DNA from 2 places in the Micromonospora sp. AB353 genome. Region 1 is predicted to be linked to the other one. Evidence: riboswitches for the same ligand, from Rfam matches in the RefSeq annotation. Region 1 holds a riboswitch; the other holds the start of a gene.
What was found. A riboswitch is a leader RNA that binds a small molecule or an ion and turns the genes downstream of it on or off. The one in region 1 is predicted to bind cyclic di-AMP.

Region 1 (3,711 bases):
GCGGGGCTCGTCGGCGGCGAATTCGGACCAGGAAGCCATGTGGACACTCTATCGAACACGTGTACGAAGATGTAGTGCGACACGCAGGTCACCCGTACCGGTCGCTATGGTGTTCCGATGCTGCTCTCCGACCGCGACCTGATCTCCGAGATCAAGGCCGGCACGCTCGCGCTGGAGCCCTTCGAGCCCACGCTGGTGCAGCCGTCGAGCATCGACGTACGCCTGGACCGGCTGTTCCGGGTCTTCAACAACCACCTCTACACGCACATCGATCCGTCGGTCCAGCAGGACGACCTGACCTCGATGGTGGAGGTGCCGGAGGGGCAGCCGTTCGTGCTGCACCCGGGCGAGTTCGTGCTCGCCTCCACGCTCGAGGTGATCTCGCTGGGTGACCAGCTCGCCGGCCGGCTGGAGGGCAAGTCGAGCCTGGGGCGGCTGGGGCTGCTGACCCACTCGACAGCCGGTTTCATCGACCCGGGCTTCTCCGGTCACGTCACGCTGGAGCTGTCGAACGTGGCGAACCTGCCGATCACGCTCTGGCCGGGCATGAAGATCGGGCAGCTCTGCATCTTCCGGCTCTCCTCGCCGGCCGAGCACCCGTACGGCTCGGCCGTCTACGGCTCGCGTTACCAGGGGCAGCGCGGTCCGACGCCGAGCCGGTCCTGGCAGAGCTGGCGCACCTGGCCGACGCGCTGACCGCGCCCGCAGTTGTTAATAGGGGCCCCCTCCTCTACCGGAGGCGTTAAGAGGGGGCCCTTCCTTACACCCGGCCGTAGCTGTTGATGTCGCCGTCGTCGACCCGCTTCATGGTGATCGGCTTGCCGGACTGGGAGGCGTGCACCACCCAGCCGTCACCCACGTACATCGCCACGTGGTGCAGGTCGCCGTAGTAGAAGACGAGGTCACCGGCGCGCAACTCGGCCCGGCTGATCCGCTTCGTCACGCCGTGCTGCTGGCGTGCGCTGTGCGGCAGCGAGACGCCGCCCTTCGCCCAGGCGGCCATGGTGAGGCCCGAGCAGTCGAAGTGGTCCGGTCCGGCCGCGCCCCAGACGTAGATCTTGCCGATCTGGGCGCAGGCGAACTTGACCGCCGCTCCGGCCGGGCCACCGGGGTAGCCGGACGGACAGGGCGCCGGGCGCAGCGGGCCGCCGCCACCCTTGCCGTACACAGTGAGCCGCAGCTTCTCCAGCTTGGCGATCTCGGCGTCGATCTGCTTCTTCTTCGCCGCGAGCTGGGCCTCGGTACGCGCCAGCCCGGCGACCATCTCGTCCAGCGGCTTCTTCTTCGCCGCCAGCTCGTCGCGCAGCGCGGCGACGGAGCGCACCTGCTCGTGCTGGCGGTGCGCGAAGCGGTCGAGCAGCTCCAGGCCGTTGACCAGGTCACCGGGCGAGCGGCTGCCCAGCAGCGCGTTGACTGTGGAGAGGTTGTCGCCCTTGTAGGCGTCGGCGGCGAGCCCGCCGACCTGGCCGAGGGCGGCGTCCACCCGGGCCTGGAGGGGTGCGATCTGGCGGCCGAGCGCGTCGGCCTGCTTGCGCCGCGCGGCGAGCTGCTCACGTACGGCGTTGACCTGTTCGATGACCGGTTCGAGCTTGTTCCAGTCGCGGTCGATCTGGGCCTCGATCTCGGCGACCGAGGGTTCGGCGTGTGCCGCCGTGGCGCCGCCGGTCAGGACGACTGCGGTGCCGACCAGGGCGGCGAGGGCTGTGGTGAAGCGGGACCAGCGGGTACGCGGCACAGCCGTGGACCGGTCGACCGACCGGCTCGACGACGGCCGCGGGGCATGGAGTGCCACCGGGCGTCCGTACTCCTTCTTCCGTACCGCCTACCGGGTTAGCTGACGGATTCGGGCGGGAAGGGAGCCGCCCTACCGCATCGCTGCGGATTCACCCCAGGTACCTGGTTCCCCGGCTCGCCCGGAGGCGACTCGGCGGTGTCGGACCGTCACCGACCGGGTTGGACGGTGAGACGTGCGGCCGACGATTCACCAGAGTAGGGACCACCGTTATCGATCCGCAACTTCCAGCGCCGTGACACTCCGTACGCGATGCGGGGCCGCACCGAGGATAGAGGTGAAATTTTCTTTCAAGGCTGATTACCCACTGGAAAGCTATTGACCCTCGCGGGTGTGCGGAGTGAGGGTGGAGACGCAGTGACCCCCATCCCTGTCCAGGAGGTTCGATGCACCTCTCCGCCCCGCCGTCGGGCAGACGGATACTGCTCGCCGCCGCAGTGGCGACAGCCACCGCGCTGGCGACGACCGGCCCGGTGACCGCCGCGCCGGACACGTCCGCGCCCGCGAGCGACAGGCAACAACAGTACGCCGCCGCCGCGGCCGAGTACGGCGTGCCGCAGAACGTACTGCTCGGCGTCTCCTATCTGGAGTCCCGCTGGGACACCCACACCGGACAGCCGAGCACCAGCGGTGGCTACGGCCCGATGCACCTGACCGACGCCGCGCACATCCTCGCCATGCCGGGCAGCGCCCACGTCGACGAGGACGAGGACCCGCGCGGCGACGACTCCCGCCCGCTGAAGCTCGACCCGGCCACCGCCGCCGCACCGGAGCGGGAGACCCCGCTGCCGCCCGCCTCGCTCCAGACGCTCGACGCCGCCGCCGCGCTCACCGGGCTCGACGCGGGCACGCTGCGCACCGACCCGGCCGCGAACATCCGCGGTGGCGCGGCGCTGCTGGCGTCGTACCAGAAGGCGCTGGGTGGGCCGTGCGTGACACCGAGTTTCGCTTACCGCCCTGCGCGGGTCGCCCGTCGTCGCGGGACCTTCGACCGTGCCGGAGCACGGTGACCAGCGGTCTTTGGGTGGAACTACCGCACCAGGTTACGCGACGTACGCCGCAGCACCAAATCGTGCCGAGTGCTCCCGGTCACCCGTCGCTCAGGCCCGGGTACGCCGCGCCCAGGCGTAGCCGGTCAGCGCCACCGCCGCCCAGAGCGCCGCCCAGCAGGTCAGCAGCAGACCCTCGCCGGCCGCGACCGGCCCGGTGAGCGCCCGCGCGGTCGCCATCACCGGCGGGGCCAGCCACGGCACGACCGAGCCGGACAGCCCGAGCACCACGACCCCGACCGCGCCGGTGACCAGCACCGCGACCCCGTAGCCGGCGCTGCGCGTCACCGCCCGGCTGGCGAGCGCGCCGAGCGCCACCGCCGCCGGCAGCGCGAGCAGGTGTGCCCAGAGCCCCAGGGCCACCCCGGCGAGCACCGGCCGCTCCCCCGGCCCGACGGCAGCGGTGACCCCGCCCAGCGGCCACGGCAGCGCCAGCGCCAGCAGCACCACGGCGAGCCCCGCCACCAGCGCCGCGATCAGCCCGGCCGCCCGTTCCCGGGCCGGGCCGGCCACCACCCGGGCCATCCGGCGCTGCACGTCGGGTTCCACGTCCAGCAGGATCTTGGTCTGCCAGGCCAGCACCGGGAACAGCACCACGGCGGAGACGCCGTAGGCCTCCGCCGGTCGGGCCCGGCCACCGCCGTAGAGGACGCCGAGGACGAGCAGGCCGGCCAGGACCGGCGCGAGCGCCCGTCCGGTACGCAGGAAGCCGGCCAACCGCAGCCGGACCAGCGCGATCACCGGGTCACCTCGGACGCCGGCCCGGGCCGGGCGGAGCCCTCGGCCTCGGCACCGGCCTGGTCCGGGGAACCAGCGGCGGACGCGCCGCCCGGCCCGCCGGTGCCCGACGGGCCGGCGGAGGCCGGCACC
Region 2 (3,711 bases), on a different contig from region 1:
GGGGAAGAATCCGTGCCGGGCCAGCGGCTCGACGATCTGGTGCTCCTCGTACGACAGGTGCGACAGCAGCGTGTCGGTGAGCAGGTCCACCGCCTCCTGGAGCCCGGTGAAGTCGCCGGGCCGGCGGACCAGCTCCACGAGTGCCCGGTCGACGCTCTCCACCACGCCGTGGATCACCACGTGCTCCTCCTCCAGGCGGTCCAGCACTGCCGCCAGCCCGGCCTCGGAGCGGCGCAGGTGCGGGAAGATCGAGGCGTCCTCCAGCCCGTGGTGCTGGGTGACCATCGTGCAGTACGCCGCGCAGTACGCCCCGAGCGTCCAGTTGTTCTGCCGCATGGTCATCTCGTTCAGCGCGGCTCGCGCCCGGCCCGGCGAGACACTGCCCTGCTTGACCTGTTCCAGCAGGTCGCGCACCTGGGCCAGCTCCTGGCGCAGATGGTCGTGCACGTCCACCAGGTGCTGCCCGGCGGCCTGTCCCCGGGCCGGGTAGACGTGCCCGGCCGGCGGCGGCGGGGCGCTCGGGCGGGTGGACTCGTCCCAGGGGCGGCGCGCGCTCAGGCGTACCCCGGGGTCGGGGGTGGGGGTGACGCCGAGCGTGCTCGGGCCGCCGGCGGTGGTCTGCTCGTCGGCGGCCGTGCGGGTTCCGCCGGCGTGCGTGGCGCGCTCGGCGGCGACCAGCTCCCGCACGGCGGGCGCGACCTCCTGGCCGAAGATCTGGATCGCGCGCGGCTCGTCGCTGCCGAGGATGAACGTGGTGATGCCGTGCTCCAGCGTGAGCCCGGCCAGCTCCTCCACCCACTGCTCCGGCGGCCCGGCGAGGAAACCGGCCGACGAGCGGGCGAACGTGCCGGTCACGTTGAGCATGCGGCGGATCGCGGCCGGGTCGCGCCCGGCGGCCCGGGCGCCCTCGTCGACGAGCGCGTTCAGGGCGGGCAGCTCGTCGGGGCCCTTCGGCAGGTACGACAGGGACGGCAGCCAGCCGTCCGCGGCGCGGCCGACCAGGCGCAGCATGCGCGGCTTGTACGCGCCGACCCAGATGCCCACCGGATGTGCGGGCGCCGGACCGCGCTTGGCGCCGACCACCCGGTAGTGCTCGCCGTCGACGCGGATCATGCCGCGACGGTCGGTGTCCCAGACCTCGCGGATCACCCGGATCGCCTCGTCGAGCGCCTCGACGGCGGCGCCGGGGGACAGGCGCCGCCCGCCCGCCGCCTCGATCGCGTCCCAGAACGCGCCCGCGCCGAGGCCCAGCTCGACTCGGCCGCCGGTGAGCAGGTCCAGGCTGGCGACGCTGCGGGCCAGCACCACCGGCTGGCGCAACGGCAGGTTGAGGACGTTTCCGGCCAGGCGGACACGTTCGGTCGCGGCGGCCACGTAGGACATCAGCGTCCAGGTGTCCAGGAAGCCCGGCTGGTAGGGATGGTCCTGGAACGTGACCAGGTCCAGCCCGACCTGCTCGCAGAGCCGGGCTAGCGCCACCACCTGGTCGGGCTGCCCGGCGGCGGGGGTGACGAAGCCGCCGAAGGTCAGCTCGTGTCCGTGATCGGTCATCCGTCAAGCCCTCCCGTGATCTTGCCTGGCCCTGCCACCGTAGCGCCGCCGCCGGTCGCCCGGCCGGGTGAAGAGCGTCACAAGAAGTGGACGATCGTCGCAAATCGCCCCTAGCGTCGGTTTCGTTCGCAGACGCGGACACCACGGGCCGGAAACGCCAAATCCCGCCGCCGGCCCCGGTAACCGAACCTCGTGCGGGAGCGGGGGAACCACACGTTCCACGGTGCATCGTCACCTCGGGGTGAAGCCGCCACCGGCGGCCGGGCTCCTCGGCCCGAACCCGACAGCTCACCTCGTCGGCGTGGAGGAATCCACATGGCAACTGAATACTCAGCCCGAAGCCGCCGTACCGCTCTCGGAACGGTCCTGGTCGGCGCCGCCGTCGGGGCCGCTACCCTCGTCGGCCCGGCCGCCCCGGCGAGCGCGGGCGTCAACTGGGACGCGGTCGCGCGCTGCGAATCAGGCGGCAACTGGAAGATCAACACCGGTAACGGCTACTACGGCGGGCTCCAGTTCTCCCGCGCCACCTGGAACGGTTACGGCGGCCAGAAGTACGCCGCGCGCGCCGACCTGGCCAGCCGGTCCGAGCAGATCGGCGTCGCGGAGAAGGTTCTGCGCGGCCAGGGCATCGGCGCGTGGCCGGTCTGCGGCAAGAAGGGCGGTTCGACGAGCGCGGCGACCCGGTCCGAGCGGGCCACCACGAAGGCGGCACCGAGGAAGGCGGCGCCGAAGCGGGCCGCCGCGACGAAGGCGGCGCCGGAACGCGCCACGACGAAGGCGGCGCCGCGGCCGTCGTCCGGCGCCGGGGAGTATGTGGTCCGGCGCGGGGACACGCTGTCGGAGATCGCCGTGGCGCAGCGCGTCGACGGCGGCTGGCGGGCCCTGCACGAGCGCAACCGGGCAGTGGTCGGCGACGACCCGGGCCTGATCTTCCCCGGTCAGTTGCTGCGCCTGCGCTGACCTCGTCCGAGCGCCCGGCCGGTTCGCCCCGGCCGGGCGCTCGTCCGTCCGCGACACGCCGTGTGGCCGGTGTCCGGCCTGCTCGCGGCGCCGGGACGCGACCCGGACCGGCCGGTGACCGCGATTCGTCGGAGCCGGTTGCTAGGGTCACGCATGCTCGGCTAAGACGTGAAGAAAGCGCGGATATGACCAACGACCCGTTCTCGGCGGCCGCGAGCATCGACGAGCTGCTGACCCGCACGCAGCAGGCGCTCACCGCGATGCGCTCCCGGGCCTCGGCGCACGCCGACGGCGAGCCGGGCGAGCTGCTGCTCGCCGAGGGCACTGCCGCCGGCGGCCGGGTCCGCGCGGTCGCCGTCCAGGGTGGCCGGCTCGATTCCGTGACGATCGACCCGGAGCTGGCCGGCGAGCCTCTCGACGTCCTCTGCGGACACCTCGTGACCGCCGCCAACGCCGCGTTGTCCGAGCTGGACGACCGGGTCAGCGCGTCGGCCCGGGCCGACGCCGACGCGCTCGCCGCCCGGCTCGGCAGCATGGGCGACCAGGCCGAGCTGTTCGGCCGCGCGATGCACGAGGCGGCCGCCCGGATCCACCGCGACCGCGGTGCCGCGTCCCGGGCCGGGCGCGCGGTCTGACCCGACCGCACCCGCCCCGGCACGACGAGGCGCCGCACCGCACGCGGCGCCGGCCACGCGCGACGCGGCGCCGGCCTGGCACGACGAGGCGGCCGGCCTGGCACGACGAGGCGGCCGGCCGCCGGGGAGGACGACGACCGGCCGCGCTACGACACGGTCAGCTCAGGGTGACCGCGGTGTCGTCGACGACGAAGGACGTCTGCAACGAGCTGTCCTCCACGCCGCTGAACGAGATGGTCGCCGTGGTGCCCGCGAGCGACGAGATGTCGAAGGACCGCTGCACGTAGCCGGTGGCCTTGTTCAGGTTGGAGTACGTGGCCAGCGTGGTGCTGCCCGCCTTGACGGTGAGCTTGTCGTACGCGGTGCTGGTGGTCGACTCCGCGCTGTCGATGTGCAGCCAGAAGCTCAACGTCGCCCGGCATCCGGCCGGGATCGTCACCGACTGGCTGAGCGTGTCGGTGTGCGACGAGCCGTACCCGTCCAGCCACGCCTTGTACGAGCCGCCGTGCGCGGCCTGGCCGCTGTCGGTGGTGATGACGCCGGACGAGGCGCTCCAGTTCACGTT

Region 2: another riboswitch for cyclic di-AMP. It lies ahead of ACPCK6_RS23980 (transglycosylase family protein); the one in region 1 lies ahead of ACPCK6_RS05070 (C40 family peptidase).

What each region holds. Positions count from the first base shown of each region.
Region 1 is NZ_JBMVFV010000006.1:83,533-87,243, forward strand. Features, by position in the region: gene ACPCK6_RS05060 (pyridoxamine 5'-phosphate oxidase family protein) at 1-39, opposite strand, end outside; gene dcd (dCTP deaminase) at 118-696, shown strand; gene ACPCK6_RS05070 (C40 family peptidase) at 761-1,792, opposite strand; cyclic di-AMP (ydaO/yuaA leader) riboswitch at 1,806-1,940, opposite strand; gene ACPCK6_RS05075 (lysozyme family protein) at 2,179-2,802, shown strand; gene ACPCK6_RS05080 (hypothetical protein) at 2,893-3,582, opposite strand; gene ACPCK6_RS05085 (ATP-binding cassette domain-containing protein) at 3,579-3,711, opposite strand, start outside.
Region 2 is NZ_JBMVFV010000074.1:9,363-13,073, reverse strand. Features, by position in the region: gene ACPCK6_RS23985 (LLM class flavin-dependent oxidoreductase) at 1-1,551, opposite strand, end outside; cyclic di-AMP (ydaO/yuaA leader) riboswitch at 1,723-1,868, shown strand; gene ACPCK6_RS23980 (transglycosylase family protein) at 1,867-2,511, shown strand; gene ACPCK6_RS23975 (YbaB/EbfC family nucleoid-associated protein) at 2,697-3,146, shown strand; gene ACPCK6_RS23970 (M4 family metallopeptidase) at 3,304-3,711, opposite strand, start outside.